DNA from 2 places in the Effusibacillus consociatus genome. Region 2 is predicted to be linked to the other one. Evidence: predicted binding sites of a transcription regulator. Region 2 holds the regulator's gene; the other holds the start of a gene.
What was found. The regulator LexA, encoded in region 2, represses DNA repair genes until DNA is damaged. The targets are predictions, from matches to a motif close to CGAACATATGTTCG.

Region 1: a site for LexA is predicted at 2,272-2,285, ahead of ACFO8Q_RS15425 (YhjD family protein). Genes of this name have one in related genera too.

What each region holds. Positions count from the first base shown of each region.
Region 1 is NZ_JBHSHC010000112.1:104,171-120,268, forward strand. It holds gene ACFO8Q_RS15405 (hypothetical protein) at 1-304, shown strand, start outside; gene ACFO8Q_RS15410 (helix-turn-helix transcriptional regulator) at 443-649, shown strand; gene ACFO8Q_RS15415 (hypothetical protein) at 765-911, shown strand; gene ACFO8Q_RS23955 (DUF7667 family protein) at 911-1,141, shown strand; gene ACFO8Q_RS15420 (DNA polymerase domain-containing protein) at 1,352-2,161, opposite strand; gene ACFO8Q_RS15425 (YhjD family protein) at 2,303-2,644, shown strand; gene ACFO8Q_RS15430 (YolD-like family protein) at 2,928-3,257, opposite strand; gene ACFO8Q_RS15435 (DNA polymerase IV) at 3,274-4,527, opposite strand; gene ACFO8Q_RS15440 (hypothetical protein) at 4,722-4,877, shown strand; gene ACFO8Q_RS15445 (DNA-binding protein) at 5,013-5,399, shown strand; gene ACFO8Q_RS15450 (SIR2 family protein) at 5,507-7,105, shown strand; gene ACFO8Q_RS15455 (YifB family Mg chelatase-like AAA ATPase) at 7,549-8,610, opposite strand; gene ACFO8Q_RS15460 (hypothetical protein) at 8,728-8,955, shown strand; gene ACFO8Q_RS15465 (hypothetical protein) at 8,936-9,352, opposite strand; gene ACFO8Q_RS15470 (molybdopterin-dependent oxidoreductase) at 9,411-9,839, opposite strand; gene ACFO8Q_RS15475 (nitroreductase family protein) at 9,889-10,374, opposite strand; gene ACFO8Q_RS15480 (DUF2197 domain-containing protein) at 10,511-10,669, shown strand; gene sucC (ADP-forming succinate--CoA ligase subunit beta) at 11,175-12,332, shown strand; gene sucD (succinate--CoA ligase subunit alpha) at 12,355-13,260, shown strand; gene dprA (DNA-processing protein DprA) at 13,588-14,682, shown strand; gene topA (type I DNA topoisomerase) at 14,807-16,098, shown strand, end outside.
Region 2 is NZ_JBHSHC010000016.1:50,797-66,894, forward strand. It holds gene codY (GTP-sensing pleiotropic transcriptional regulator CodY) at 1-283, shown strand, start outside; gene spoVK (stage V sporulation protein K) at 413-1,402, shown strand; gene ACFO8Q_RS03175 (GTPase domain-containing protein) at 1,402-2,010, shown strand; gene ACFO8Q_RS03180 (hypothetical protein) at 1,991-2,575, shown strand; gene ACFO8Q_RS03185 (hypothetical protein) at 2,572-2,754, shown strand; gene hflX (GTPase HflX) at 2,829-4,109, shown strand; gene ACFO8Q_RS03195 (methionine gamma-lyase family protein) at 4,153-5,400, shown strand; gene glnA (type I glutamate--ammonia ligase) at 5,510-6,820, shown strand; gene ACFO8Q_RS03205 (MerR family transcriptional regulator) at 6,974-7,384, shown strand; gene glnA (type I glutamate--ammonia ligase) at 7,526-8,827, shown strand; gene lexA (transcriptional repressor LexA) at 8,914-9,531, opposite strand; gene ACFO8Q_RS03220 (LysM peptidoglycan-binding domain-containing protein) at 9,714-10,028, shown strand; gene ACFO8Q_RS03225 (DUF456 domain-containing protein) at 10,048-10,518, opposite strand; gene ACFO8Q_RS03230 (DUF2334 domain-containing protein) at 10,624-12,555, shown strand; gene ACFO8Q_RS03235 (MogA/MoaB family molybdenum cofactor biosynthesis protein) at 12,592-13,116, shown strand; gene ACFO8Q_RS03240 (EcsC family protein) at 13,116-13,868, shown strand; gene ACFO8Q_RS03245 (long-chain-fatty-acid--CoA ligase) at 13,976-15,679, opposite strand; gene ACFO8Q_RS03250 (HU family DNA-binding protein) at 15,894-16,098, shown strand, end outside.

The DNA.
Region 1 (16,098 bases), on a different contig from region 2:
TATCTACGATCTTCCCGAAGGTATGCTGGAACAGTTGGGAGAGGATAAATGCATCCAATTCCGCCTTTCTTCCTCCGGCGGAAGAGTACACGGATTTATGATTGAAAACAGGTTTTATGTCGTGTGGTTGGACCCGCATCATAACTTGTACCCTGATCAAAGATTTGGAGGTCTAAAATTCTTCGATAAACCACTGAATCCCTACGAAGAACTATTGCTGCAATATAAAGAGCTAGAAAAGAAATACAATGAATTGAGCGAGATACTTGACGCCTATACGACGCCGGATTCATCTGCTTCTTGAAGCTGATGGTCCGGTTTCTTTTTCCACATCGTATCCACATGTTGTCCACATTAAATTGTGAACACCTACAATTTTCGCCGTTTTTCGCCAAAGGATTCGACAGTCACGAAATCGAATATCCCGAGTGAGGTGGGGGATGTGGCTGTCAGAAATCGATTGAAAGAGATCAGGCATGACCATAGAATGAATCAGATTGAGTTTGCTGAATATATAGGGGCTGCAAGACAGCTGTATAATCGTTGGGAGAACCAAACAACGCAACCGAGTTTAGAGTGGGTGTTACGTATTGCAAAAAGAACCGGCAGGCCGGTTGAAGATATCGTGTACTTGGAGGAGCCCGGATAGGGTTCTTTTTTAATTTAGGTAATTGAAATAAATGAATTTCTTTTTGAAACTGGACAGGCAACTTTTGAAATCATCTACATACATATATACCATCAACCGAAAAGGAGTGAATCAATTGAAGGAACTTGTCAAACTGTGGATCGTTAGTAAGGTCATCAGCGAAGTTATGAGTCTGATCGGAATTCTGTTTTGTGCTGGAACAGTGGTGTGGATCGTGTTCAGTTTGTTGCCGACCGCAATCGGGGAGGTGTTTGGATTCTGATGCTGGGGATTCACCAACGTATGGCGGAGCTCTGGACGATACAAAAAAAGAGGCCCCTCACGGACGAGGAGCAAAAAGAGATGATTGTTTGCTTAGAGGCGAACGCAAAGAGGGCTTGGAAGCTTGCCACGCTCGAAAACCTTTCCTTGGTCGCCTCTATGACAAATGATACGGCTTGGCTCCATGAAATATGCCGACAGATCGAGACGTTAGAAAAGACCTGTTCATGAGGGCGTTAGCCCTCTTTTTATTTTAATACATACTTGCCCAGAGCCTCGCAGTTCCACGGCACACCCGACAAGTAAAAAAATCCTCATCAGTTATATAAAAGATACCATCCTTGCAGTCTCGACACGGTATCTGTAAATACATCGGTGGCGGGTCAGACACTTCAAGCTCAAGTATAACTGCTTCGTAGGCTTGTTTCTAGATAGTTACTTTCATATAATACACCCTCTTCTCTGGAGAAACCCCAGAATTTCGTCCAGGCTTTGAGTGAGTTTTTCTGTGGTTACAAGACTAAATAAGTCTCCTTTTTTCCTTATTCGATCCGGCATATTGATGATAGTAAAATCCGTCGGATCGAATCCCCGCTGAAGCTCCTCCCACATCACCGGGGCCGATACGGTTGCGTTGGTTCTAGCTCGAACGGAATAGGGCGCTACCATGGTTCTTCCCGCCCAGAGTTGCAAATAGTCAAAATACAGCTTCTTTCCGCGCTTTTCGACTACTCTTTCCAGAGTGATTTTTTCCGGCATTTGCTGCAACATATAGTCAGCAATAAATTTATTGATGTGTCTGGTTTGCTTGAATGTGTACTCCGGCTGGATCGGAACGTAAATTTGTAAACCGGTGGCACCTGATGTTTTCGGAACGCTGACAAACCCAAGAGAGTCTAATACTTCTTTGAGTTTGAGTGCCACTTCTAATGTTAATTCAAAATGATCGCTATCCGGTGGGTCCAAGTCGAATACCAGTTCCGTGGGATAACCATCCTGTGTATGTCGATCAAAAGGAACGTGGATCTCTTGTCCCGGATAACTGCCGACCCATGCGAGTGTCGCACGGTCATTCAGCAGGATTCGCTGTTTCCCTTTGTAGAAAGTCTGAGTGATCCAATCAGGAGCGCTCTCGGGAACCAAGCGTTTTTCAATTTTCTTATCGTTTATACCGTGCGGATAAATCCATATCATCAACAGCCGATCGTTGATACAAATTTCTCTTCCGTCCACGGTGATACTTTCATCCATACAGGCACCTCCTGATTTAATATCTTGACCAGTTTGAGGTGGGTTATCAATGAAACCAATCATTCCCTGATTATGGATCGTATTCGGGGCGGTTGTTTTGTGTTATAATACGAACATATATTCGTTCGTGTGAGGGTCAATATGGTACGTGCAACCGAGTTGATACGAGAGAAACTTTTGAGAACCATCATGTTAAAGTGGATATTAGACGATGTTCCGACAATCAAACGCCTGCCAATGGGGGAGATGTGGGCGAACGGCTTATTCCAACCGGTGGCGGATCGGATAACGGAAGAACTGGTACAAATAAAAAGGCAACTTCACTCGAATGCGGTATTCATTATGGAGGAAGAGTGGAGTTCGCTGGATGTTCGTATCCAGTACAAAGAGAAAAACATCATTAAGCATGCGATCTATCCTATCCCGATGCTCGAAGCAGAGGCACAGGGTAGGTTAGAGCATTTAAAGACCCCGTCCGCGTGACGGGGCTTTTTTATTGCATCAATATCCAGGCGGGTCAATGTCGTTACGACACATACTCATTCCCACTTTTCAAAGAAGATGCTTCCGCAACTACATGGGGCCGGGTTAGGAGCCGGTTGTTCGAAGTGATATTCTGTTTTGCACTTGGAGCACTTCCATTTCGTTGAGCGCCAATCATCCTCTTCGATTATTTGGTCTGTGAACCGACCCATAAGCCTTATAACATCGTGCGGCTTCATTAGATCACCCTGAATTTGGTTTTTCTTTTTCCATGAGGATAGTGTTACATTGTTACATCCAATATATCCGAAAGTTTTACGGATTCTGGGTCGCCGAAGGGATCCACGCCAATCAGCCGATTGGTGACTTGGTCTACTCGCTGCGGATACAACCGAACCTCTTGATTGCCATATGGGTGATACACGGTCAGTATAGTGAGCCTATCGTCTTGAATTGCTTCGCTGAGTAGAACGCTCATCTCCGCCAGTTTGTCTTCGCTGAGGACTGGTTTCTCTTGCCGCTGCAGCTCACGTTTCATTGTTTCCATCCGTTCTCTGTGTTCTGGCAATACGAGTCTCATCGCTTCAAAAATGTTGCCGTCGGTAATTCGCATTAGGTTTGACTCCTTTCTACATGTAATGTCCGCCGATCTTTTTGCTCCGATCTAACAATTGACCAGCTTCCTGGAGGCTGACGGCCCGCATGATGCTGGTCTCGCCGTATTTTGTTCGTATGTCATCAACCGTTTTGGACAAACTGTTCCTTTTTATCACATCTTCAAACAACGACAGTTGAAGTGCATCCGACTTTTGCAGAAGATCAAGTGAAACACTGACGGCTCGCACACCGTCACCGGTCCACCACTTGTCAAGTAACTCCAGTAAAAACGGATACAGATCATGGGATTCATTGGAACAAAAGTTAAGCGTTTTCGCTTTGTAAAATCCGCCCTGAAGTGATTCATAAGTCAAGCCGAGACCCACACGCCGGCCTTTCTGACCTGCAGATCTCGCTCTGCGACAGACCTCATCCAATAGTTCTTGAATGACGATAATGATCTCTGTACGCTTATAAAAATCTCTGGGCAAAGTGGTGCGATGTGAGATTCCCTTATGAGGCACATCATAGGAATCAGGATTCATCGCAGAAAAATCCTGACCGTGACTCCATCGGTGGATCACCGTCCCCCACACCCCAAATCGACGTTGCAGTTTAACTTCCGGGATTTGTGCAACATCTCCAATTGTTCGAGCGCCGAATTCGTAATACAGAACTTCTGCCCGGCGCTTCAGTCCCCACATATCGAAGACGGACAAACTGTGGAGATTCGTTTGGACATCCCGTTCTGTCCACCAGACAATCCCGTCCGGATGTGTTTTCGCCTGTTTGTTTGTCATTTTTGCCATCCATTTGTTGTGTGCAAGGCCAATCCGGCAGCGAATCCGAAACAAATCCCAAATAGCCCCCTTTAATTCACAGGCAGCGTCGACCGGATCGGGAAACAGCGCTGACGGATGGGGGAAAGCAAAAAACGCTTCATCAACGCTGAACTGTTCATACAGCGGAAACATGTATTCAATTACCTGCTGGATGCGAACACTGGTTTCAAGATAGAACTGCATCCGGGGTTTGACAACGATCACCCCGGGACAGCGCTGCAGCGCTTCTCCAAGCCGCATGGCATTTTCGATACCGGCTCTCTTGGCTGTGGGCGTTGCCGCCAGAATAATGCCGGATCTTCTCTCCGGGTCACCGGACACGACAAGCGGCGGATCAGTCGAGTCGTCATTCTCGCGGCGTGCCCATGCGAATTCAGGCCGGGAAGCTGCCTCACATGACGCATAAAAGCTTTGCATGTCGATGAGACCATAAATCCATTTCATCACTCTCATCCCCATTCAAGAACGTGTGTTTTGTATTATATTCCGAACGTACGTTTGTATTCAATGGTAAAAAATAGAGAGGAAATTTTAGCGGAAAAGGAGGCGAAGGAAAGAAAGCGGAGAGAAGCCAAGAAGAATCATAAAAAGGGGATAGTTTGAATAAAACGTATTGATTGAAGAAAGGAGAGGATCACGTGTTAAGGGATTCCAAATCTGTTGTACTTGATACCTGGAAAGGTGCAAAAGTTGCAACTTACATCGATGAATATGATGTCGGACAAAAAGTGATTATTTTTGAAGCGGATAGTTTAGAAGAAGAAGGGTACGTTCCTTCAAATGTATTATCTTAAACCATAGAGAAATCGAAACTCTTCGAGATTTCCTTAATACGGTTTATAAAACAAAGAAGTGAGGCCAAACGGCCTCTTTTTTTGCAGGCATCTCACTACCGGTTGACGAAAGTCTTCGAAGAGGAGGCTTTCCAGATGACGCCTATTTACTGTACAGCAGACCAACTCTCAAAACTCTTCCGAGTCGATTATTCCACCATGCTGGATATCCTTCATAAGGATGCTGAGCTTGATCCGGAGATAAAGAAACTGAATCGATACTTGCTCTCCAAAGTAGTGCAGCTACATAAGACGACTGTAGATCCAATGGAAATCGATCTGGCTACCCAGTTTGTAAATTTGTATGAGGTCCAGGAGATATTAAACGCAGAACTAGGCCCGATGGTCTACTCAACCGTTCTGAGGAAAGCAGCCAAAGGGGAGATCCCTGCATTGAAATTCGGAGATACATATAGGGTACCTGTTAATGCTCTGTTCAATCGGTTGCAAAATGCTGCAATCTCCTACAATAGAAAAAAATAAAAGAGGGCCATTTAAGTAAATTTAACCATTATCCACTTCCTATCTTTCAAAATTTTACATAAAGCTGTATTGTATAAAGTAGGTTTGAAGAACGAGGGGTGGCCAGAATGGATGCAAACAAACAGTTGGAGGAAATTCTAAAGCAATCTGAATCACTGCCTTTTTTGTTCGTTGGATCAGGCTTACCTTTGAGGTATCTGTCCACCGAAAATTGGCCCGATTTATTGAGACATTTCGCATCGATGATTGACTCCTCGGATTATGCGTATGAAAAATATGAAACCAAGGCTGCTCAAGTGCTCTTGGAACAACATAAAAGTAAAACAAAAAACAATCTAATGACCTGTACTGCTGATTTAATAGAAAGGGATTTCAATACTATTTGGTTTGAAAGTGCACTCTTCGAGGAAAGCCGGAGTGAGTTCAAGTCAGAAATTAAGCAGGGCATTTCACCCTTTAAACTTGAAATTTCAAAACACTTCCGATCAATAGATCTCACCGATATACCTACCGAGTATTTATCAGAAATAACTCTGCTAAAGGAAATTGGAAAAAAATCGATCGCTGGAGTAATTAGCACAAATTACGATTGCTTTTTGCAAAGCCTATACCCGGATTATTCAGTATATGTAGGGCAGGAAGAGTTACTTTTTTCTCCGACATACGGCATCGGTGAGATATATAAGATTCACGGTTGCTGTACTAAACCGGATTCAATTGTAATTAATAGCCGCGATTATGAGGATTTTGAGAGGAAGAATAGCTACTTAGCGGCAAAGTTGATGACAATTTTTGTAGAGCACCCAATAATTTTCTTGGGATACTCACTTGATGATGAAAATATTCAAGCGATAATCAAGTCGATTGTTGATTGTCTCAGTGAGGATAATCTTGAAAAACTGAAAAATAGGCTCATATTTGTACAGTGGGATAGTAATGCTGAACAAATGGAAGTTTCCACCCACAGTCGTGATTTTGGGCACGGTAAAGCGATAAACATGACGAAAGTGCGGACTGATTCCTTTGAGCCATTACTGAAAGTTGTTGCGGAGAATAAAGCGAAGTATGCGACACGGATGTTTAGAAAAGTAAAACAAGAAATATATGAATTAGCGTTGACCAATAAACCTACAGAAAAAATAATGGTTATGCCGCTCAGTGAAGAACAAATGGATGAAGAACCGGAAGTGGTAATCGGGTTTGGTATTCTTGAAGTTGCAAGGCAAGGGTACAGAGGAATTCCAGCGGAGAAAATTTTTCTTGATGTAGTTTTCGATAGAGGTAACTACACTCCCAAACTCCTAGTGGAAGAAACATTACCGACTTTATTGAAGCAGGTGGCCTACAGCTTGCCAGTATTCAAATATATAAGCAATTACCCGACTGCTCTTCCGCCGGAGTTCAAAAAATTTGAAGAGCAAACCTTTGAAGATTTTGTTACTCAGACAAATAAGAAAAACCGGGAAAAATTCAAATTCAAAAGTATCAATGAAGTCTTAGAAAAAGAACCGGACAGTTTAACAAGACAAGTTCGTTATATTCAAACACTCGAAGAGTCGCAAATCGACATCACAAAGATGGAATCATATTTACGTGAGGTATTAACAGAGAATCCCGATATTCTTACCGGTCCCAACGGCGAGGCAAAATCAGGGGTAAAGAAATTGATTCGAATATACGATTTTCTAAAGTATAAGGGGCATTGAGTAAGCAAAAGAGCGAACCTGGGATTCAGTTTGCACCCGATGTGCAAACCTTCACCAACCAGTTCGCTCTTTCTTCTTATTTGTACTTAGTTTAACACCAGGATAGTCTTCAGTCAAAACAAATTTTGTCGATACTGAAAAAATGTAATTGTGTCTCGTGTTGATCGGAGCAAAGAGCCGCCGAATAGCGCTTTTTTCATTTAAAGGTAAATATCCACCATGAGGCGTAATGTACTTGCAAGGAGAGTGACTGCCGTTATAAAACTAATCGTTCGCTGTTCAGAATGTGGAGACACGAATTTCACGTTCGAGAATGGCCCGGTAATTAAGTGCTTGGACTGTGACGCTGAATACGATACAAGTCAGGTTGATTTCCTTTTGGATGTTTTTCAGGAGTTGCATTGACTTATATAATGTAGAAATGCTTCCAATCATCAAGGTTATTACCCGCACGGACAAGGATTCATTGCAGCCACCAGCAAAAAACGGGAGGGGTATGTAAGGGTTGCATTGGCGCGAGCAATCGTGACGTGACCGTCTTCCAGAGGTTGGCGAAGAACTTCGAGTGTAGATTTGCTGAACTCCGGAAATTCGTCAAGAAATAAGATTCCGCCGTGGGCCAGCGACACTTCGCCCGGTTTGGGAATCGTACCGCCTCCGATTAATCCTGCACCGGAGATCGAATGATGCGGGGCTCGGAAGGGACGCTGCTGAATCAGGGAGGTAGTTTCTCTCAGCAATCCGGCGGTGCTGTGTATCATTGTCACTTCCAGTGCTTCATGGTGCAAGAGCGGCGGCAGGATCGAGGGGAGACGTCTGGCCAGCATCGTCTTGCCGGAACCGGGCGGACCTATAAGGAGCAGGTTGTGACTGCCGGAAGCAGCAATTTCCAAAGCTCGTTTCACATGGAGTTGACCGCGTACATCGGCCAGGTCTTCTGTCTGGAATGCGGAGGTGGGAAGGGGACAGGGAAGCTCAACTTGCTTGGGCAAACGTCCTTCACGAATATAAGCTGCCGCCTCGTTCAGATGATGAACGGCAATGATCCGGATACCCTCCACAAGTTCCGCCTCCCGTACGTTTCCTGCCGGCACTATCGCTTCTTGATAACCCGCTTTTTTAGCGGCCGCCACCATCGGGAGCACTCCATGTACGGGTCGGATCGAACCGTCGAGGGACAGCTCTCCTATAATTGCAGGCGACTGTAAACGTACTAGAGGAAGCGAGCCACATGCTCCCAGAATGCCGAGGGCAAGGCACAAATCATAGCCGGGCCCTTCCTTTCGCAGATCGGCAGGAGCCAAATTGGCTGTAATCCGCCCCAGAGGAAATTCAAATCCGGAGTTGCGCAAAGCGGCTCGCACCCGTTCTTTGGCCTCTCTCACCGATGAACTCGGCAGACCAACAAGATCGAAGCAGGGAAGTCCATTACTGATGTCGACTTCCACCGTGATTCGTTCTCCGTGAATTCCGAGCAGAGCTACTCCGTTTACTGATGCATACATGACTTTACAACCCCTTTATCGAATAAAAATTTCATATCTACTCATAAGGATCCATCCTGCAGGGCACAATGGAATCGCAAGATCCAACATAAAAATAACCGGAAAGGAATGAACGATGTGATTCGTGTATCAATCGCGGCTGGAAAAATGGACGAGTCAGTTGAAGAAGCGTACGTGAAGTGGTGGGGATTTGAAAAAAAGGAAGGCAACCACCTGACGGCTGCCATGCGTGACGAAGATTTTAAAGATTTTTTAAAAACAAACAATCTTATTGTATATAAAAACCACATTAAAGAATATCAAGATGGGGATATACTCGGCGATTTCAGTGTGGTTGAACGTTAGACAGATCGCGAAACAATTTCAAACGCTCCAACAATTCCTGACACCACTCGTGTTCACCAAGTTGTTTTGCAAAGTTTAAAAGATCAAGCGTGGAATCGATTTGTTCCCGAATCACCCGTTGACCTGTTTTGACCCGGATGTCTTCCGGATATCGATCCAGAATGTCCAGGATTTTTTCTTCTCCGATCGCATCCGGAAGGCTGGCAGAGCGGACACCGTCAGCTGCACAATTGTGGGCATACAACTGGTAGTCCATCTCAATCTCCGGAGCGATCAAACTGTTGTGACAGGTCGGGCAGAAAAGAATCGGTACATCTTGCATCAGGACGGAGCCTTCGGTGAAGACATTTTGCAGGCGGGCAACCATGGTTAATCCGCAGCAATGATCCATCTGCATTCACCCCTGCTTTCTTTCTTCTTATTATACCATACCCTGTCCTGTCATCCATAGAGGTTTACAGTTCCGTTTCGCCCACCAAATTTTTAAATCCGAATGAAGCCGGATCCGCGGGATCCGCGGCAACGAACTCGACTTTGACCACCGATTTGACGTTCAGGCAATCGCTGGAACCGTCAGGAACAATCAAACGAACAGGGAACCCCTTTTTCAGAGGCTCACCGTTCGACTTGTAAAGAAAAATGGCCTCCTGCAATTCCGAAATCGGAATGGTAGCCGCAAATTCATCCGCAGCGTGAAAAATTACATGGGTCGCCTCCGGCTTCGGACCGATTTTCTCGGCAATTTCGCTGAACGGAACACCGGTACCGGAAAATGTCGGTGCAATCTTCTGAACATCAACCTGAGTTTTGCATTGATGGAAATCTTCGATTGTGAGAACAGATTCTGTACTGACCAGACCTTTTACAACTACCCGGAAATCCATTTTCTTTTCCTCCTGTGGCTTTTGACAGCAAATGTACCGTTGCAAGCAATTAAGGGAGTTCTTTGATTTTCGTTTGAATCGGTGTACGGGGTTTGGGCTCCGGCACCTCTGCCGGAAATCCGACCGGAATTAAGCCAACGACTTCATAGCCGGGTTGGATTCCTAAAACTTCCTGGGCCCGTTTGGAAAGACCGAGAGAAGACCAACCGGTTCCGATGCCTTTTTCCCAAGCCGCGAGCATAAAATTGAGAATGAAGCAGGAAACGGCAGCGTAATATTCATCGCGATCCACTTCAGTCTTTGCAGGTTTTGACAGGATAGCGAGCACGACAGGCGCCCCGCCAAAATTTGTTTTATGATTGAGAAGAGCCCGGGTAGAGGGACCGACAACAAGAATTTCCCATGGTTCCGTCATCCGGTGATTCGGGGCGAAACTGGCAGCTTCCAGCAATTCTTCAAGCAATTCGCGCGGTATGGGATCGGGTTTGAACGATTTGATCGTTCTTCGTGTCCGTACGGCCGAAACAGTGCTCATCGAATGATCCATAACTGGAATCCCTCCATGACTGGAACGGTCACATTTCACTATACACAACTTTTAAAATTGAGGGAAGAATGTGACCTCCTGATGTAATAATAAGTGTATTCAGATCAAAGAAAGGATGAAAAGCATGTCAGAATATCAATTGCGTTGCAGTTTGTGCGGAACCGTATCGGACGCCGAGGAACAGAACGTTGGGCAGCTTCTGGCGGCCAAAGACAAGCATGTTCACATTTGCCAACCGTGCCAGGCAAAAATTAAATTCGAAAGCGATCAGAAATATAAATAGCGCCAAGAGCTGTTAAATTTCGGCAGAATCCCGATACGGGTCATTATTCCCTTTAGTTTCTTACTTTATGGATAAACCGGGACGATCCTGAGGTCAGCAGGGGTAAGATAAATGAGTATGAACAAAAAATTTAATCGGACATTAGCCCTCTTTTATTCATTCCATTTACGTTGCACTTGATTGCTTATTAACCTTCCGCCCCGCGGAGGTCAGAAGGATTTGCTCGCTTTCCGGTCATATTCCTTCTTTGTTGATCGGTTTTTGATCCTCTGTGGGTGGAGCAGCAGAGGAGAGCGGCATATTGGCTCCCCTCCCGGTCAATCCATTTGTCAAGCGCTTTCTGACGCCCGGCTGAAAGGGGCATTGTCGCCCTTTGTCGATTTGGGTATAATAAAAAGCGGTTACATGAGATCATTTTCCATATAATGGTACATCTGCAAAGCAGGTGGAAACCCAAAGATCGTTACCATCTATTTAACTTATCAATGGTAGGAGGCAGCCGGAGATGAATATCCATGAGTATCAAGGTAAAGCGGTTCTCAGGCAGTATGGAGTGGCCGTTCCGCAAGGCGAAGTCGCTTTCTCTGTAAACGAAGCGGTTCAAATTGCAGAAAAATTAGGCGGAAAAGCGGTAGTGAAAGCCCAAATTCACGCAGGTGGCCGCGGGAAAGCCGGAGGCGTAAAAGTTGCCAAGAATCTGGACGAAGTTCGTACATACGCTGAGCAAATTTTGGGAATGACACTGGTCACTCACCAGACAGGCCCGGAAGGCAAAGTTGTTAAGCGTCTTTTGATTGAGGAATTATCGGACATAAAGAAAGAGTATTACGTGGGCGTTGTTGTGGATCGAGCAACCGGCCGCGTAGTTATGATGGCGTCCGAAGAGGGCGGTACGGAAATTGAAGAAGTGGCAGCCAAGACTCCGGAAAAGATCTTTAAAGAGGTGGTTGACCCGGCAGTTGGTTTACAGGCTTTCCAAGCGCGGAAACTGGCTTTTGCAATCAACATTCCGCGTGAATTGGTGAACCAGGCGGTTAAATTTATGCTGGCGCTTTATCAGGCATTCGTCGAAAAGGACTGCTCGATTGCTGAAATCAACCCGCTCGTGGTTACAGGTGACGGCAAGGTAGTTGCCCTTGATGCGAAGTTAAACTTTGATTCCAATGCACTGTTCCGTCACAAAGACATCCTTGAACTGCGTGATTTGGACGAAGAAGATCCGAAGGAGATCGAAGCTTCCAAGTTTGACTTGTCCTACATCGCACTCGAAGGAAACATCGGATGTATGGTGAACGGCGCGGGTCTCGCAATGGCTACCATGGATACCATCAAGCATTTTGGCGGTCAACCTGCGAACTTCCTCGATGTTGGGGGCGGTGCAACAACTGAGAAAGTAACCGCCGCATTCAAAATCATTTTGTCCGACCCGAATGTACAGGGCATTCTCGTCAACATTTTCGGCGGTATTATGAAGTGTGACGTAATCGCTGACGGTGTAATCGCGGCCGCGAAAGAAGTAGGCTTGGACAAGCCGTTGGTGGTGCGTCTTGAAGGCACCAACGTGGAACTTGGCAAGAAGAAGCTGAACGAATCAGGACTTAACATTGTAGCGGCTGACTCTCTCGCCGATGCTGCCGAGAAGATCGTCGGCCTCGTGAAATAATTCGGGGCGGAGGGAAAATACCATGAGTATTTTAGTAAATAAAGATACAAAAGTCATTACGCAAGGAATCACCGGTGCAACCGGTCTGTTCCATGCCAAACAGGCAATTGAGTACGGCACAAAAATGGTGGGCGGGGTAACTCCCGGAAAAGGCGGTACCGAAGTAGAAGGCATCCCTGTATTTGATACAGTCGCGGAAGCAAAGGAAAAAACGGGAGCGAACGCGTCCGTTATCTATGTACCACCGGCATTTGCGGCGGATGCAATCATGGAAGCGGTCGATGCAGATTTGGATCTTGTGATCTGTATTACCGAAGGTATTCCTGTACTGGATATGGTAAAGGTTGCCCGCTATATGGAAGGCAGACGGACCCGCTTGATTGGTCCTAACTGTCCGGGTGTGATCACTCCCGACGAATGTAAGATTGGAATCATGCCGGGATATATCCATCTGCCTGGTCGAGTCGGGGTTGTATCCCGTTCCGGAACCCTTACTTACGAAGCGGTTCATCAGTTGACCACCCGTGGAATCGGTCAATCGACGGCTGTCGGTATTGGCGGGGACCCTGTAAAAGGAACTGAGTTTATCGACGTTCTGGAAATGTTTAACAACGATCCGGACACCGATGCTGTGATCATGATTGGGGAGATCGGCGGAACTGCGGAAGAAGAGGCGGCTGAGTGGATCAAAGCGAACATGAAGAAGCCGGTTGCCGGATTCATTGCAGGTGCGACTGCACCTCCCGGAAAGCGGATGGGTCACGCAGGTGCGATTATCTCCGGCGGAAAAGGAACGGCTGCTGAAAAGATCGCAAAAATGCAGGAATGCGGAATTCGCGTTGCACCCACGCCTTCCGAAATGGGCTCCACTCTTGTGGAACTTTTGAAAGAAAGAGGCATGCTCGAACAAGTCATCACGAAGAAATAACAACCAGAGGGAGACTGCCAAGTCTCCCTCGATTTTTTTATGGGTATCACCAGTTGGGCAATTAACGGATTTTGAAGGTCTTAATCTCCAATTTTTACCGGATGTTTTTGATATAGCGGATTTTTAAGTTCTTATTACCATATTTCCGGAGGCAAGGGGAGAGAAAACACCGGATTAAGACCCCGAAAATCCTCTATTCAAAAAATGTTCACCAAAATTAGTGAAATAGGGCCTTCAAATCCGCTATGAATAACGCGTTAACGATCGAGCAACATCCCTTTTCCGTCGCCAAGGAGGAAACGAAATTTAAGTACAGGAGGAATTCAATTGCGAACCGAAAAAGAATACGTTCAATGGTTGATGAGTGTTCCGCGAGTCGGGTATCTCCGCTGCCGCAAATTGCTTGAGCAGTTCGGAAGTGCGGAAGCGGTATGGGAGGCGCCGGCGCAGGAACTGCTGCAGGTGCCCTCAGTTACTCGCAACGTGGCAGAGGAGATCCTTGTATCCAGGCAAAGTTACTCTTTTCAGGAGCAGGCCGATTTTTTAAAGCGAACCGGCATTCGAGTGCTCCATAAAAAGGACCCCGAATACCCCCTTTTCTTACTGCAAATTCATGATCCTCCCCATATACTGTACGTAAAAGGCGAATTCACCTTACTGGATGACAAAGCAATTGGTGTTGTCGGAACGCGCACCCCGACCAATTATGGGGTTCTGGTTACCAAGAATCTTTGTACCGAACTGGCTTCGGCAGGTGTGACCATCGTTTCCGGACTGGCCCGAGGAATTGATGCGATTGCACATGAAGCGGCGTTGCAAGCGGGGGGAACCACGATTGCGGTGTTGGCCGGAGGAGTTGAAAATATTTATCCCCCTCAGAATAGCTCCCTCGCCCGTAGAATCTGTAAGCAGGGCTTGCTCATCTCCGAATTTCCCCCTCTCGCTTCAGCTCATCCAGGCATGTTTCCCGTTCGGAATCGAATCATCTCAGGGCTTTCCCGTGCCATTCTGGTAGTGGAAGCAGCCCGGAAAAGCGGTTCCCTGATCACAGCCGACCAAGCTTTGGAACAATGTCGGGACGTTTTTGCGGTACCAGGTCCTATCACATCCCCGTTAAGTCAAGGAACGAATGATTTGATCCGGGAGGGAGCCAAGATAATAACAGGGGTTGCAGATATTTGGGAGGAATATCCCGACTGGCAGGCGAATTATTCGCATAAGATGAAAGACGAGGCATTTCAGTTAAATCCCGAAGAGAGGCAATTGCTTGAAACAATCGGGTATGGCGGGGTTCACTTGGACCATTTGATCCGGGTGAGTCAACTGTCGCAAGGAGAAGTTTATCGCCTGCTGCTGGAAATGGAGCTGAAAGGCCTTGTGAAACAATTGCCCGGGCAGATGTATATGAGGAGCAGTGTTTGACAATAAATGTTCATGCAGTTTAGTATAAGAAGCACATGACAAAACGCGGAAATATTATACAACGCATATTCACAAGCCTCACTAAGCGAAGTGCTCAGTCTCGCTATGAAAGGAGGAGACGTCCTTGGCAGACTATCTTGTCATTGTAGAGTCTCCCGCAAAAGCAAAGACCATCGGAAAATATCTGGGAAAAAAATATGTAGTAAAAGCTTCGATGGGCCATGTTCGCGATCTGCCGAAGAGCCAACTCGGCGTCGATATAAAAGATCACTTTTCACCTAAATATATAACCATTCGCGGAAAAGGCGACGTGTTAAAAGAACTCCGTGACCAAAGCAGGAAAGTAAAGGCTGTTTATCTCGCAGCCGACCCTGACCGCGAAGGAGAAGCAATTGCATGGCACCTGGCCAATGTATTGGAAATCGATCCTGCGGCGGCGTGCCGGGTTGTCTTTAACGAGATTACGCAAGATGCAATCAAAGAATCGTTTAAACATCCACGTCAAATCAATATGGATCTGGTCAATGCGCAGCAGGCGAGACGCATTCTCGATCGGCTTGTCGGTTATCAAATCTCGCCTCTTCTCTGGAAAAAGGTGAAAAAAGGGCTCTCAGCCGGGCGTGTTCAATCTGTAGCAGTCCGTTTGATTGTGGATCGCGAAAATGAAATCCGCAATTTTACTCCCGAAGAGTATTGGACGGTTGTCGCACAATTCCAAGTGGAAAAACAAAAATTCGAAGCGAAGTTCCATGGCTATCGAAAAGGAAAAAGTATTGAGAAAACCGAGCTGCCTAACGAAGAAGCAGTAAACCAACTCTTAACTCATATTGAGGATGCTCAGTATCAGGTTATTGAAGTAAAGAAGAGCGAGCGGAAGAGGAATCCGGCGCCTCCTTTTATTACAAGTACCCTGCAGCAAGAGGCGGCCAGAAAATTGAATTTCCGTGCCGGAAAAACAATGTCCATCGCCCAGCAATTATATGAAGGAATCGACTTGGGCAAGGAAGGCACAGTCGGGTTAATAACCTATATGCGTACCGACTCCACCCGTATCTCGCCGACGGCCCAAGCTGAAGCGAAAGATTTTATTGTGCGGGAATATGGTGACAGATACTCTCCTGCAACAGCGCGCCAATTTACTGCGAAAGAAGGGGCTCAGGACGCACACGAAGCAATTCGGCCAACATCGGTCCACCTGCACCCCGAAAAAGTAAAAGAATATCTGAGCCGCGATCAACTCCGTCTTTATAGGTTAATTTGGGAACGTTTTGTCGCGTCCCAGATGTCACCCGCGGTGCTTGATACGATGACTGTTGATATTCAGGCAAATGATGCGGTATTCCGGGCTACCGGATCGAAAATCAAATTCCCCGGCTTCATGACCTTATACATTGAAGGAAATGATGAAGGGAAGGA
Region 2 (16,098 bases):
CCGGATGACCGCCAAACTTGTCCTCGAAACCCTTTCTTTCAGCGAAATTGAGGCAATTGAACATATCTTTGCGGAACTTGAGGGAAGAGAAGGCTTGCTGGTCGCTTCCAAAATCGCCGATAAAGTTGGGATTACGCGTTCCGTGATTGTAAACGCCCTTCGCAAATTGGAGGGAGCGGGAGTTGTCGAATCTCGTTCTTTGGGGATGAAAGGAACCTATATCCGGATTCTGAATGAAAATCTGTTGGCAGAGCTGAAAAAACTGAGAATCCCTATGCATTAACAGTACGCCGTAAACAAAACCCTGCGAGGACTTACTCCTTGCAGGGTTTTGTTTTTTCTTGCTGGGCTTTCACCCATTTCCCTGTTCCTGCGTATGATGAAGCAATCTCTGCAAGCGAGGTGACAGATATTGAATAGGAGCGGTCGGCGCCCTCCCGTGTATCAGGATCTTGATGAAATCCTGGATCAATTCCGATCGGGTCAACTGGCGCTGAATGATGCACTTCGACGCCTCCATACACAAGAAAAGCCGGTCGTCACGCGAGAAATGGGCCGCTCGAATCCTCAGCAAGATTCAGCCAAAGTCAAAGCGACCTTGCAAGAGCTTGAACACATGATCGGATTACGGCAAGTGAAAACTCTTGTAAAAGAAATCTTTGCACTTATCCAAATTCAGCAGCGTCGACAAGCGGTCAAACTGGCGACCGAGCCGGTAGTTCTTCATATGATTTTCAAGGGAAACCCGGGAACGGGAAAAACCACTGTGGCAAGAATTTTAGCCCGACTTCTGAGGGAGATCGGTTTTTTGTCAAAAGGGCATCTGATTGAAGTGGAACGGGCTGATTTGGTGGGAGAGTATATCGGACATACCGCACAAAAAACCCGCGAGCAGGTCAAAAAAGCGCTGGGTGGAGTTTTGTTTATTGATGAAGCCTACAGTTTGGCTCGCGGGGGAGAAAAAGACTTCGGCAAAGAAGCGGTGGATACATTGGTCAAAGCCATGGAAGACCATAAGAACGATTTTATTCTGATTCTTGCCGGATACGGGTATGAAATGGATTTGTTTTTGCGAACCAATCCGGGATTGCCGTCACGGTTTCCCATTACGGTTACGTTCGATGACTATGACGAAACAGAACTGATCCAAATTGCCAAACAAATGCTCCGCAAGAGAGAATACAGACTGTCCCAGGAAGCAGAACAAAAGCTTCGCGGGTACTTGCGTGCCACTCTCAATCTTGACCGTCGCAACTTTGCCAACGCAAGACTGGTCCGTAACATCATCGAACGTGCAGTACGTCTGCAAGCGGTTCGCTTATTGGATTTTAAAGAGGCAACGAGGGATGATTTGATGTTAATCCTTCCTGAGGATCTATCTTTCGAGGAGGGAGTCGCTTGATGAGAAACTGTTTGGTTCTCGGACGGACAAATGTTGGGAAAACGATGTTTTGTGTGAATTTTGCAGAGTTTCTCGGATTGCACAGACTTGAGGTGTTTTATCAATTACCGGATGGTTCCACACGTCAAAAAAAATATGATTTATCATCGGCACGCCATGAGCTTTCAGGATTGGGTCAGCATAAAACCAGGTCTCTTCAGTCGATTCAGCTGGATTTGCCCGGAGGAAAGGGCGCACGCAAGTTTACGCTCACAGATTCTACCGGATTAACGGATGGGGTGCATCCGGATCGGGGATTGCGCGAAGCAATGGCACAAACTCTTGGAGAATTGAAAGCTGCCGATTGCATTCTTCATATGGTCGACTTGGGAGAAGTGGCAAAAGCCGGAAGCTTGCGGTCTCTCGGTGAACTTGATCTTCAAATTGCCGAGTTTGGCGAATTTAAGGACGGATATGCAATGCTTGCCAATAAAATGGATCTTCCTGAGGCAAAAAAGGGCCTTGCACTCCTGCAGGAAGAGATGAGGGGAACTCGAATCATTCCGATCTCCTCGATCTATCGGCAGGGATTTCGTGAGGTGAAAGAATATGTTTGGCGATTGGTATAATTGGTTGATTGAGGTCTTTGGCATTGTTCTCACGGGGATTTCGATAAAGTGTATGGATGATTTGCTGGATGCGGAATATGACCAATGCGTCGGTCGCCAAACGTTGGCCGGGAAGCTCGGAAAAGCTATACTTCCTTATGCTTTGCTTGTTCTTGCAATCGGGATATTTGTGGCAAAGGAGATTGCATTAGTGCTTTTTCTGGCAAGTTACGCAATTGGAATGGGGCATGATTTGAGGGAAAAAATGCCTACAGGTCTTCCGGGGTGGGGGGAAGGGCTGGCAGCGCTGGTATTCGGGATGCTGCTGGCAGGTCCCATTCCAATGATTTGGGGCCTCATGATTATTGGAGCCGTGCAGTTACTTGATGATTTGGTGGATATCTATAAAGATACGCAGAGCGGGCAGCGGAATTCCGCCGTTCGTTTAGGAGTTGTCGAAACGACTCTTCTCGCTGTGATCTGCTTCCTGTTCGCGGTTCTGTTAGATGCAAAAGATTCCGTATTAGTCCTGCTTGCAACACCGCTCGTTCATATGATCCTTGAATTGATGGGAGGAGACAAATGATTCCGATTACATGGGCCATTGCAGCCGTTCTTGTGGTCCTTCTGGCAGGCTATGCGGTAGGAAGAAGGCAGGGAATTAAGTGGGGGCGGAAGCTTGGGCAAGCGGAATCCTGTATCTATTTACGTCACCAAAGTTTGCAGGAAGGGGTTTGTAAAATTTGCGATCGAACCTATGACTAGAGGAGCGCTCTTCTGAGTGCTCTTCTTCTGTCAGTATGCTACAATAAACCGAGAAAACGGGAGGTTACTTATGAATGCCTGATACAGAAATTTCCAAAGAGCGAGCCCTCTTAGTGGGGTTGCACATCGGCAAACAATCTTCAGTCGTTTGGCAGATGGCGTTTGATGAACTTGCGGGCCTGGTGGAAACAGCGGGAGCTGAGGTAGTGTCAACAATCAAACAGTCTCGTGATGTCCCGGAACCTGCTACATATATCGGGAAAGGAAAACTGCAAGAACTGACCGCGCTGGTAAGGGAACTCGAAGCAAACCTAGTTGTGTTTGATTCCGAACTCTCGCCGGCCCAGGTTCGCAATCTGGAGCAGATTCTACCCTGTAAAGTGCTTGATCGGACCCAGGTAATTTTGGACATATTTGCTGGCAGGGCCCAAACAAAGGAAGGGAAACTGCAGGTCGAACTGGCTCAATTGAGCTATTTATTGCCCCGTTTGACCGGAAAAGGAATTGAATTGTCAAGACTTGGCGGAGGAATTGGTACAAGAGGTCCCGGGGAGACCAAGCTGGAAGCCGATCGCCGGAGAATTCGTGACCGCATCTCGGATCTGAAAAGGGAACTCCGGGAGGTTCGCCGGCATCGGGAGGTTCAACGCCAACAACGCAAAAAGCGGGACATCCCTGTGATTGCATTGGTTGGGTACACCAATGCCGGAAAAAGCAGTCTGCTGCGTGCGATCGTGGAACGGGTGGGAAGCGGATCCAAAGATGTCGCAGAGGGAAAGAACCGGTTGTTTGATACACTCGATCCCACCGCAAGAAGAACCATGCTTCCGGACGGCCGAACAGCCATTTTTACGGATACGGTTGGGTTTATTCAACAACTGCCGCATCAATTGGTTGATGCATTTCGGGCAACGCTTGAAGAAACGGTGGAATCCGATCTGCTGCTTCATGTGGTGGACGCCAGTCATCCCGCTTATGATGTTCAGATGCAGACCGTATATGATGTATTGGACGAACTGGGAGTCAAGAATAAACCGATTATTACGGTTTTCAACAAAATCGACATCGTCTCGAACAAACTGCTGGCTGACGATCCGCAAGCCAATCATACGGTTCGGCTGTCAGCAAAGACGGGAGAGGGAATACCCGGCTTGATTCGATTGATCTCCGAATGGTCCAATCGATCTGCTGTCACTATGCAGGTTCTAATGCCCTACAACGAAGGGCCATTTGTTGCAAGGCTCCATGCTGAATGCAAGATCTACCATCAGGAATTTCTTGAAGAGGGCATCCTGTTGAAGCTCGACGCAAAACCGGAGTTTGTAGATCGACTGACCAGATATAAAGTGACTTAAGAGCAAGATGCAAAAAGGAGAGCTTGTTGTGATTGAAAGACTTATGAACGATAGCGAATTCGCCAGTTTAGCTGTTGAAATCAAGCATCAGATTGAGCCGGTCATCAAACGGATCGAAGAGAATGTTTTGCGCAATCAAGCGAAAGTGCTTGCTGCATTTCAGGAGGCAAAGGTAAGTGATTATCATTTTTCCTCTTCGACGGGATATGGGTACAATGATCGGGGACGAGAGATCATAGAACAAGTATACGCCACTACCTTCCGGGCTGAGGCAGCTCTAGTGCGCCCGCACATTGTCTCCGGCACACATGCGATTTGTTTAGGGCTGTTCGGAGTGTTACGACCGGAGGACGAGCTCTTGTACATCACGGGTGCTCCGTACGACACGTTAGAGGAAGTGATTGGAGTACGAGGGAATGCCGGGGATGGTTCGCTAAGAGATTTTGGTGTAACGTTTCATTCTGTTCCTTTGCGCAACAATAAGATCGACTGGGATGAGATTCGCAGACGCATTCATTCCAAAACCAAAATGGTAGGGATCCAGAGATCGTCAGGTTATGCCTGGAGACCCTCATTTACGGTTGCGGAGATAAGGCAAATGGTGCGATTTGTCAAAGAGATCAAACCGGATGTAATCGTAATGGTGGACAATTGCTACGGTGAATTTACGGAAACGGAAGAACCGACTGAAGCGGGAGCCGATCTCGTGGTGGGATCTTTAATTAAAAACCCGGGTGGGGGTCTGGCCCCTACAGGAGGTTATCTGGTCGGCCGCAGTGAGATCATTCACAGAGCTGCATGTCGGTTGACCGCGCCCGGAATTGGAGCCGAACAAGGCGCGATGCTGGGAACGAACCGCGGTATTCTGCAGGGATTTTTCTTGGCTCCCCATGTGGTCGGGGAAGCTCTGAAAGGTGCCGTTTATGCCTCAGCGATGTTTGAACGGGTTGGACTTGAAACTTCACCCCGATGGGAGGAGAGCCGAACCGATATCATTCAAGCTGTCCGGCTTGGTTCTAAAGAACGTTTGATTGCATTTTGTCAGGCAATCCAGTCGGCAGCGCCTGTCGATTCCCATGTAAAACCAGAGCCTTGGGACATGCCCGGTTATGAGGATCCCGTAATCATGGCTGCCGGTGCATTCGTGCAGGGGGCCTCGATTGAACTGTCTGCCGATGGCCCAATCAGAGACCCTTACATTGGATTTATGCAAGGTGGAATTACCTACGAGCATGTACAGCTCGCCATATTGTCAGCTTTGGAGACGATGAAAGAGAGAAAACTTCTTTAAAAATTTTCTTGTTAACATTTCTAACATTCGTTGACAACTTAATTTCCCCGAAATATAATACTAATAGCTAATGAACATATTATTTGAGACTACGGGGAGGAACCGGGCAATGGATCAATCTACTATCAAACAGCTTGTGAAAGAAAACGGAGTAGAATTTATCATACTTCAATTTGTTGACGTTTTGGGTAACTTCAAACATCTTGAGCTTCCAATCACCCAATTGGACAAGGTGTTGGACGGAGATATTATGTTCGACGGCTCTTCCATTCTGGGGTTTGCATCGATCGAAAATTCCGACATGTACTTGAAGCCTGATCTTTCTACTTTCATGGTATTGCCTTGGAGCGATGGGAAAGAAGCTCGAGTCATTTGCGATATTTATACAGGCGATCAGAAGCCTTTTGAAGGAGATCCTCGCAGCTGCTTGAAGAGAGTTCTCGCAAAGGCGGAATCTCTCGGATTTAGCGGTCTGAATGTAGGTCCGGAGCCGGAGTTCTTCCTGTTCCCGCTTAATGAAAAGGGCGAACCTGTTTTTGAACCGCATGACAGCATTGGTTATTTTGATGCAGGTGCTCAGGACAGAGGGCAAAAAGTTCGTCAAGACATCACTCGTACCCTGCATGCTATGGGCTTTGAAGTTGAAGCCCTCCACCATGAAGTGGCAGTTGGACAACATGAAGTTGACTTTAAATACGGTGACGCTCTGTTAACTGCGGACCGCATTGTAACATTCAAGTGGGTAGTTAAAGAAGTTGCACGCAAATACGGTTTCTACGCAAGCTTTATGCCAAAACCGGTAGCACGCATTAACGGTTCCGGTATGCACGTCCATCAATCCTTGTTTACTTCTCAAGGCAATGCATTCTATGATGCAAACGATGAAATCGGCCTCTCTGAAGCTGCTCGTCAGTATCTGGCTGGTGTTCTGGCTCATGCCAAAGCGTTTGCTGCAGTTACCAACCCGACTGTTAACTCTTATAAGCGCCTGGTGCCTGGCTATGAAGCACCTTGCTACATCGCTTGGTCTTGCTCGAATCGTTCTGCGTTGATTCGTATTCCTGCTGCACGTAAAGCTGCAACCCGTATCGAAGTTCGCTGCCCGGATCCGATGGCAAACCCATACTTGGCGCTGGCTCTCATGCTCGCTTCCGGATTGGATGGAATTGAAAAGAAACTTCCTCTGGTTGCAGAAGTGAAGGAAAACATCTATCATATGTCCGAGGCTGTTCGTGCCGAATACGGTATTGAAGCTTTGCCGGCAGATTTGAACGAAGCTCTGAACAACCTGGCACAGGACGATGTACTAAAGAGCGCTCTTGGCAACCACCTCTATGAAGCTTATGTTTCTCTTAAAAAAGCCGAGTGGGATGAGTATCGCCTCGAAGTGCATCCTTGGGAGCTCAAACAGTATAACTAATCGTTCAACTGATAGAATAGAATGCCTAAATTCCCTGACTGATTATGTCAGGGAATTTTAATTTTCTGTAATCTACTGTTACATGCGTTTGACATCTTTTGGTTCCAAGGAATATAATAGTAATAAACTTATTATCATAAGGAGGGGGACAAGATGAGTGACGAGCTCCGTCGTAACCTGGCCCTTTTTCCTATCGGAATCGTTCAGAAATTAACTGAATTGACTCCCAGACAAATTCGCTATTACGAACAGCATGAACTGATTCAACCGGCACGGACTGAAGGGAATCAACGTTTGTTTTCTTTTAATGATGTAGAACGATTGCTGGAAATTAAGAAACTGATTGATCAAGGGCTTAATATGGCGGGAATTAAAAAAATGTTGGCTGCATCAGCGCCGGCCGAATTGCCTGTTAAGGAAGAAGCTAAGGAAGAAGTACAGAGGATGAAGGATCTTTCAGATGAAGAATTGCATGAGCTCCTGAAAAAAGAACTCTTCATCCATGGTCGTCCGGGAGTGTCCGGATCATTGATTCGGGGAGAATTATCCAGATTCTTCCACTGATATCATAATTCGGTAAAAGATATCTATCTGATTTTTGCAAAAGATATCGGTGTTATTTTGCAGCGGTAAAATTGCCGCTGTTACATATGCAAAGGGGGATCCACCTTGAATCGTCATTTCACCAGAGACGACATTGTACGCATGGCTAAGGAAGAAAACGTTCGTTACATCCGTTTGCAGTTTACTGATCTGCTCGGAATAATCAAGAATGTGGAAGTACCAATTTCACAATTGGACAAGGTTCTTGACAACAAAATGATGTTTGACGGATCTTCCATCGAAGGTTTCGTACGCATCGAAGAGTCTGACATGTACTTGTATCCGGATCTCGATACATGGTTAATCTTCCCGTGGGAAACTGAACACGGGAAAGTGGCTCGCTTGATCTGTGATATCTATATGCCGGATGGTACCCCGTTCGCAGGCGATCCGCGCGGTATTCTGAGAAAAGTTTTGGCTGAAGCAAAGGAAATGGGCTTCACCGCGATGAACGTTGGTCCGGAGCCCGAGTTCTTCCTGTTCCAGCTTGACCAGAACGGCAATCCGACCATGGAAGTGAACGACAAGGGCGGATACTTTGACTTGGCTCCGCTCGATCTGGGTGAAAACTGCCGTCGTGAAATCGTGTTAACTCTGGAGTCCATGGGCTTTGAAATTGAGGCTTCTCACCATGAAGTGGCAATCGGTCAGCATGAAATCGACTTCAAGTATGCAAACGCCATAACCGCAGCTGACAACATCATGACCTTTAAGCTGGTCGTGAAAACAGTTGCTCGTAAATACGGATTGCATGCTACGTTCATGCCGAAGCCGATTTTTGGAATCAACGGATCCGGGATGCACTGCCATCAGTCCCTCTTTAAAGGAAAAGAAAATGCATTCTATGATGAGACTGATGAGCTCGGTCTCTCTAAAACAGCAAGGCAGTATCTGGCTGGAATCCTTGCTCATGCACGTGGCTTTGCCGCAATTACAAATCCGACAGTGAATTCTTACAAGCGTTTGGTTCCGGGCTATGAGGCACCTTGCTATGTGGCATGGTCTGCAAAAAACCGTTCGCCTCTCGTGCGTATCCCTGCTTCTCGTGGACTTTCTACGCGTATTGAAGTTCGCAATCCGGATCCTGCCTGCAATCCGTATCTCGCGCTTGCAGTTATGTTAAAAGCAGGTCTTGACGGTATTAAGAACGAACTTCCGCTTCCGGATGCGGTTAACCGCAACATCTACGTGATGAACGAAGTGGAACGTGAAAGAATTGGAATTCGCTCTCTGCCTGGTTCCTTGAAGGAAGCTGTGGATGAACTTCTCGCTGATGATGTGATTCGTTCTGCTCTTGGCGAACATGCTGTCACCCACTTCGTTGAGGCCAAACTGATCGAATGGGATATGTTCCGTACGACAGTTCATGATTGGGAACGTGATCAATACCTTGCAACCTACTAAACCTGCCTGAATCGAAATATTCAACAAAAATGAAAGCCCGCCCCGACAAGTTGTCGGGACGGGCTTTTTATCTTGAAAGAAATCAATTAGGATACGTAGCGGAATACACCGATTACTTTTCCCAGGATCGTTACGTTTTTATAGCGTAAAGGTTCCATTGAGGAATTCTCCGGTTGGAGACGGATGTGATCCGCTTCTCTATAGAAACGCTTAACGGTCGCTTCATCATCCTCCGTCATCGCAACGATAATTTCCCCGTTTCGTGCGGTCTGTTGTTTTCGAACGATCACAAGGTCACCGTCATGAATCCCTGCTTCAATCATCGAGTCTCCTTCAACAGTCAAAAGATATAGCTCACCATCAGCTGCCATGCTAGCCGGGAGAGGGAAGTAGTCCTCGACATTTTCGACGGCAGTGATTGGGCTTCCGGCAGTTACTTTTCCAATTATGGGTACCATTACAGCGGAGAGGTCATGTTGTACAGCAGGAGTCTCCATGCCTAATACTTCGATCGCCCGGGGTTTAACCGGATCTCGTCGAATAAGACCTTTTTGCTCCAACCGTGCAAGGTGACCGTGGACAGTCGAACTTGACGCAAGGCCTACAGCATCCCCAATTTCCCGCACGGAAGGGGGATACCCTTTCTTGCGAACTTCATCTTTAATAAAATCCAGAATCTGTTGTTGGCGTTTGGACAACTTCATAGCCAAAATCTCTCTCCTAACTGTACTAGAAATGGAAACGTTTCATAGACTCTTATAAACGAATTATATCATGTGGTGGAAAAAAATACAAACATAAGTTCGATTTTTGTATTGACACGAACTAACGTTCTGGATATGATGAAGATAATCGAGAACGAATGTTCGGGAAAGGGGATTTGTTTATGTATACGTATAACCATATTCTGGGCGAGAATATTCAGCGGAAGCCTCAGAAGAAAGTGCAAGTTTTGCTTATTGGATTGATCGCAATTCTATTTGTGGGGATTGGACTTAACCTTCTTTGGGGAAACGAGGCATATGGCAGCAATGAAGAGGTTGTGGTAGTTGTACAACCTGGCGATACTCTTTGGTCCATCGCGAATGAAAATTACCAAGGGAAAGATATACAGGAAGCAATTTATTACATAAAGAAGGCGAACCGTTTGAAATCGGGGAATCTTCAGATCGGAACGGTACTTCATCTTCCTGTCTTTTGACGTTTCGCTTCACCTTGGATTACCAAATCCGGATTGCAAACAAAACAATTTGGAGTAGAACAAGTACCAGTTTGGACAAGGTTCCGAGAATAAATCCGATTAACGATGCGAACCCGACTCGAGCAATTTGACCCGCTTTTTGCACCCGAATTAGTTCACCAGCCATGGCTCCGACAACAGGACCCGCCAAGATCCCAAAAGGCCCCATCACAAACGGCCCGATCAGCATTCCGATTGCGGATCCCCAAATTGCTTGTTTGGAGCCACCCGCTCGTTTAATCCCCAAGACACTTGAAACCCAATCGGCCAGAAAGTTCAATGCGATCAGTAAAGCTTGTACCATCCAGAACCAGTACGGGAAGGCAGACCATCCTTCCAACAAGCCGTAAGAAATGATACCTGCCAAAACGAATAACGCTCCGGGTAATAAGGGGTAAAGCGTAAAAGCTATACCTGCGATAAACAATAAGATCGGTAAAACAAGCGTCACTAGCGATTCCTCCGTAATTTTTCATGTAAAGTAAAAGGCAAAGCCTGTATAATGAATGTATCATATAACAAGAGACTCGACCAAGTTGCCAGGAGGATCCAGATTTTGAGGCGTTTTCGAATTACTTTCATTGTACTAGGTTTTCTGCTGTTTATTGCAAGCATTCTTGTCTCACCTCAAGTATATTCTTATTTTCAACCGGCTACTGGAGAAGGGCGTTATATTTTATTAAGATTAGAAGACGTTGGACCGGGAGATTTTTATGGAACACCGGAAGGGATAGGGAAGTTAAAAGCGGTATTGGGATACCTACAAGAGCAGAATGTTCCCTATCATATTGCAGTTGTACCCCGCTGGAAAAGGTACTCGGAACAGGGAGGGTGGCAGGAAGCAGGGATTGATACCCCAACACCGGTAACCGCATTGTTTGTTCAAGTTTTACGTGAAGCTCAGTCGCAGGGAGCCATCCTGGGAATGCACGGGTATTCCCATCAATTTGGAGACTCTCCAAGAGCCGACGGACATCATAATTCCGGTTTTGGAAACGAGTTTAAAGTTCCAGGAGAGAACACTTCGGAAAGTCCAGCTTATGCCGCTGAACGTATTGAGAAAAGCCTTCGGGCATTTCAACTGAATGGGTTAAAGCCCGCTTTTTGGGAGTCGCCGCATTATAATTCAACACCCGGGCAACAGAAAGTATTTCGTTCTTATATGGGGCTAATCTATGAACCGAATAAGCTCCAACTGCGATCATTACGAGATATTGTATATGTACAGGAAGAAAATGACTGGATTCGATCAAGTAATGGATCGGTTTACATTCCGGCTCCCCTTCGTTACATTTTTAATCAAGAGCGGGTTCAAGAAATTCTGGATAAATTAAAGGATTATGATGGCCTTGCCAGTTTGTATTACCATCCGTATCTTGAATTTTCCTACCTGGAACCTGTTATGAAAAACGGAGAGGCAGTTTCACAAAACGGATTACCGTTATATCAATACAAAGCAGGTGAATCCTCTCCACTTCATAAGTTGGTCGAAGGAATCAAAACGAGTCATTACCGGTTTGGAACCATTCATGATGTAGTCCCATTTTCTCCTGCTCATAGGGTTATGACAGCTTCACACCTCAAAGAAGGATGTTTATTGACTGGGGATGTAAACGGGGATGGTAAGGATGACTGGGTTGGGATCGATACGAATCGCGGACAGGCAATTGTCACACTTTCCAATTTAGAATGGCCGCGTAACAGGAAAACGGGTGAAGCGAGCAATTGGTTACACAACGAAATGCTTAAGCAAAAAAGTGTCTTTTTGCTCATGGATTCGAATGGCGACAAGCAGATGGACCTGCTGCAGATTCGCGATCATGAATTGTTATTGTTTAAAAATCAGTCCGGTTCCTTTCGAAACGAACCGGAAAATGTCACTCTCCCTACGGAGCTCCAATCTTTACTGAAGGATAAGCAAGGCAAGGATGTAAAATGGGTGTCCGGCTACCAGAAATCCAATCATCAATCGCTGCTCGTCAGACTCGAGCTAAAGCAACACAAAGGTCAGACCTTTGTTATCGAAAACCTCTCGCTTGTTTCCAAGGGCGTATTCGAAATCCCATCTTCTATTGCCTTGACTTTACAGACTCAAGCATTTCTTGGTGATGTAGACGGAAACGGCTATGCGGATTTAATCTTAATCGATCCGAATACCAAACAGGTATGGGTGATGAAAGGGCAGGACAGCCAATTTGCAGCACCGGAAATCTGGTATTCTTCCAGTCATGGGGAACGGGCGTCTGCGGCGGACTATAACGGTGATGGCAAAACGGATTTGTTATTTTATGATCGCAATGGAATTTGGCAAGTAGTTCATTCTAACGGTTCGAAGTTCGAAAGGATGCCGGCTTCGTTTGGACCGTGGGCACAAAATGTTAATGGGATGCCGGTATCGGGAGATTGGGACGGCAACGGCAAAGCGGATATTGGGCTGTATGACCCGAATCGCAGTTTTATAGATGCAGCGCTGTCCTATCAGGATTGAATTTGTAACGATTTTCCGTTAGATTCCAAGATAGAGGTGAAAATTATGTCAGTTGAAGAACATCGGAAAGAAGCTCCAAAAACAGTAACTTGTATGGTCATCACCGTGAGTGATACGAGAACTGAAGAGACCGACAAAAGCGGCCAACTCATGATGCAGCTTTTGAAAGAAAACGGATATCAAGTGGCAGATTATCGTATCGTAAAAGACGAGTACGACTCAATTCGAAGCTTGATTTCGGAAGGAGCAGCGTCTCCGGACATTGAGGCGATCCTGCTGAATGGGGGTACCGGAATTACTGATCGGGATACCACATACGAAGCGGTCGATTCGATGCTGGAAAAGAAGATGCCCGGTTTTGGGGAAATTTTTCGTTATTTAAGCTTCACGGAAGATATCGGTCCGGCAGCAATTCTTAGTCGTGCGATTGCCGGGGTATGCCAAGGAACCGCAGTTTTCTCAATGCCCGGATCCTCAGGAGCTGTGAAGTTGGCGATGACAAGAATCATCATTCCTGAGCTCGCACATGTCATGCGAGAGATTTACAAAGACAAGAAATAATGAATTACGAAGAAAAGGTCCGTTCTGAACTGGTCAAATGGGAATCGGAAATGATGCAGGAAGCATGGGTGCTGCAGCGATGGTCGCGAAAGCTCCAACAACGGGTGGACAAATTGATTCCCGAGAAAGTTCATCAGACGTTATCGAAAGCAATGGAGATAGCGGTGAAGAGCGTTTTGTCCGGTATCGATATGCTTCCTTTCTCCGAAACAAAGTTGGCGGAGTACCGCAGTCTTACACTTGTGGAACAAGACGTGTATTGTGGCGACTTACTCTCGAAATACAAGAAAATAGCCGCTGCTGAAGGTGTCGGAACTGGAGTTGGCGGTATTCTTTTGGCTGCCGTAGATTATCCGGCGCTTCTTGCCATAAAACTCAAGTTCTTATCCGAGACAGCGCAAATCTATGGATTTGATATCCGGGAATACTCTGAACGAGTTTTCCTGTTAAAGGTGTTTCAGTTGGCGTATTCCGGGGATGCAAGCAGGAAAAGAGTCTTCGAACAGGTCAAATATTGGAATGGAAAGACAGGTTTTCCAACAGAAGACGCCAGTTTGGAGGAAGCCGTGAGTTGGCGGGAGTTTTACACGGAATACAGAGAATCGATCGAATTTAAAAAAATCCTTTCGTTCATCCCAATCGTAGGAGCTGCGTTTAGCGGTTGGGCAAATTATTCGCTCCTCGACGAACTTGGAAGCTGTGCCAAAAACGCATACCGAATGCGGTTGCTTAACAAGAGGGCGACTAGATGAAATAAGACATCCAAACGAATAATCTCATACGAAAAAGCCCGCAAACAAAAAGCCTGCCCCAATCACTGTTGGGGCGGGCTTTTTGTTTAGTTGTGAAAAATTCTTTTTTAAGAAGCTGTTGGTGGAGAATCGGGGACAGTTGGCATCCGATTCGCTTCTTCTTCTTGCAGAGCCCTTTTTAATACTTTTCCGACCATGGTTTTCGGCAGTTCCTTGCGGAATTCATACAACCGGGGAACTTTATAGGCTGCCAGTCTTTCCCGACAGAATTTGTCCAGTTCAGCTTCGGTCACTGTTTGACCTTCTTTAAGGACGATAAAAGCTTTGACAGTCTCACCTCGGTAGGGATCCGGCACTCCGATCACTGCAGCTTCCAGCATCGCCGGGTGTTCGAACAGGACTTCTTCGACTTCCCGCGGATAAATGTTAAATCCGCCAGCAATGATCATATGTTTCTTGCGGTCTACAATATAAAAATATCCTTTCTCATCCATTGTGGCGATATCACCTGTGAAGAGCCAGCCATCCTTCAAGGTTTCCGCAGTTTCCTCCGGGCGGTTCCAATACCCCTTCATAATTTGCGGTCCTTTAACGATCAGCTCACCGGCTTTTCCCGGTTCAACTTCTTCTAACGTAGCGGGATCGACAACTTTGGCAATCGTATCCGGCCATGGAAGACCGATCGATCCGTTTATACGGTGTCCCCAGATTGGATTGGCGTGGGTAACCGGAGAAGCTTCTGTCAATCCGTAACCTTCTACAAGCTTGCCGCCAGTGATCGCTTCAAAACGTTCCTGAACCTCAAGCGGAAGAGGTGCCGAGCCGCTGATACAAGCTTTAATGGAAGACAGATCGTATTTTTCGAGATCCGGATGGTTCAGCAGGGCGATGTACATGGTTGGAGCTCCCGGAAAGAGTGTCGGCTTTTCTTTTTGGATTGTGGCCAACACGTCCCCCGGTTGGAACCTTGGAAGCAAGATCATCTTGGAAGCTGTCATAACGGCAAGGTTCATCCCAACAGTCATCCCGTATACATGAAAGAAGGGAAGAACACAAAGCACGCTTTCCTCTCCTGGCTTGCATTTGTACATCCAGTGCTTCGCCTGGCAGGTGTTGGCGATTAGATTCTCGTGTGTCAGCATAACTCCTTTTGATAAACCGGTGGTGCCGCCCGTATATTGCAGGAGGGCCAGATCCTCTTGTGGATTGATCTCCGTGGAAACGGGAGTTGTTGGTGAGCTGGAGAGTAATCGTTTAAATGACAAAACTTTGTCACTGTAAGGAACTGCTACAAAGAGTCCCTCTTTTTTCACTTTTATCGGATACAAAAGATTTTTCGGGAACGGCAGATAATCCTTAATACTGGTTACGATAATCGTTTCTAACGATGTTCCCTCACTGGCATTCGCTACTTTGGGATACACCAAATCCAAACACACGAGGATCCGAATTCCTGAATCGGTTACCTGGTGATGGATTTCCCGTTCCATATATAACGGATTGAATTGGACTACTACAGCACCTGTAAAAAGGGCCCCATAATAGGCGATAATGTTCTGCGGGCAATTGGGGAGCATGATGCCGACCCGGTCGCCTTTTTTGATCCCGAGTGCTTGCAAGCCGTTCGCAAATCGATAGGCTTCTTCCAGTACTTTTTTGTAAGAAAGCGTTTTCCCCATGAACGAAACAGCAGTGTGGTTCGGATATTCCCGTGCAGATTGTTCGAGTAAGCCACTTAAAGGCTGCTTTGGATAATTTATGGTCTGGGGAACTTCCTGAGGATACATAGTTACCCATGGTGTGTCTGGCATGTGAATCCCTCTCTCCCTATCATTCTATCAATGAAATCGTAGCACAATACCGACTAGTCAGTCAATTGTCGTATTTGGACGAATTTACGCATTATTTTATTGGTTTATTTTATGAAAAAACCATAAAGTTTAGAATGGAACGCAGTTTTTTAGCAGGATTTTCAATTGTTTTACCGAATATATCTTTATCTTTTATATGAAAGGGTGTATATAGTTGAACAAAACCGATCTGATCGCAATCGTTGCGGAGAAAGCTGCTCTGAAAAAAGTGGAGGCTGAAAAAGCTGTGAATGCAATCCTGGATTCAATTGGAGAAGCATTGAAAAATGGGGAGAAGGTTCAGTTAATCGGATTTGGAACGTTTGAAACCCGTCAACGTTCTGCTCGTACTGGCCGCAACCCGCAAACAGGAAAGGAAA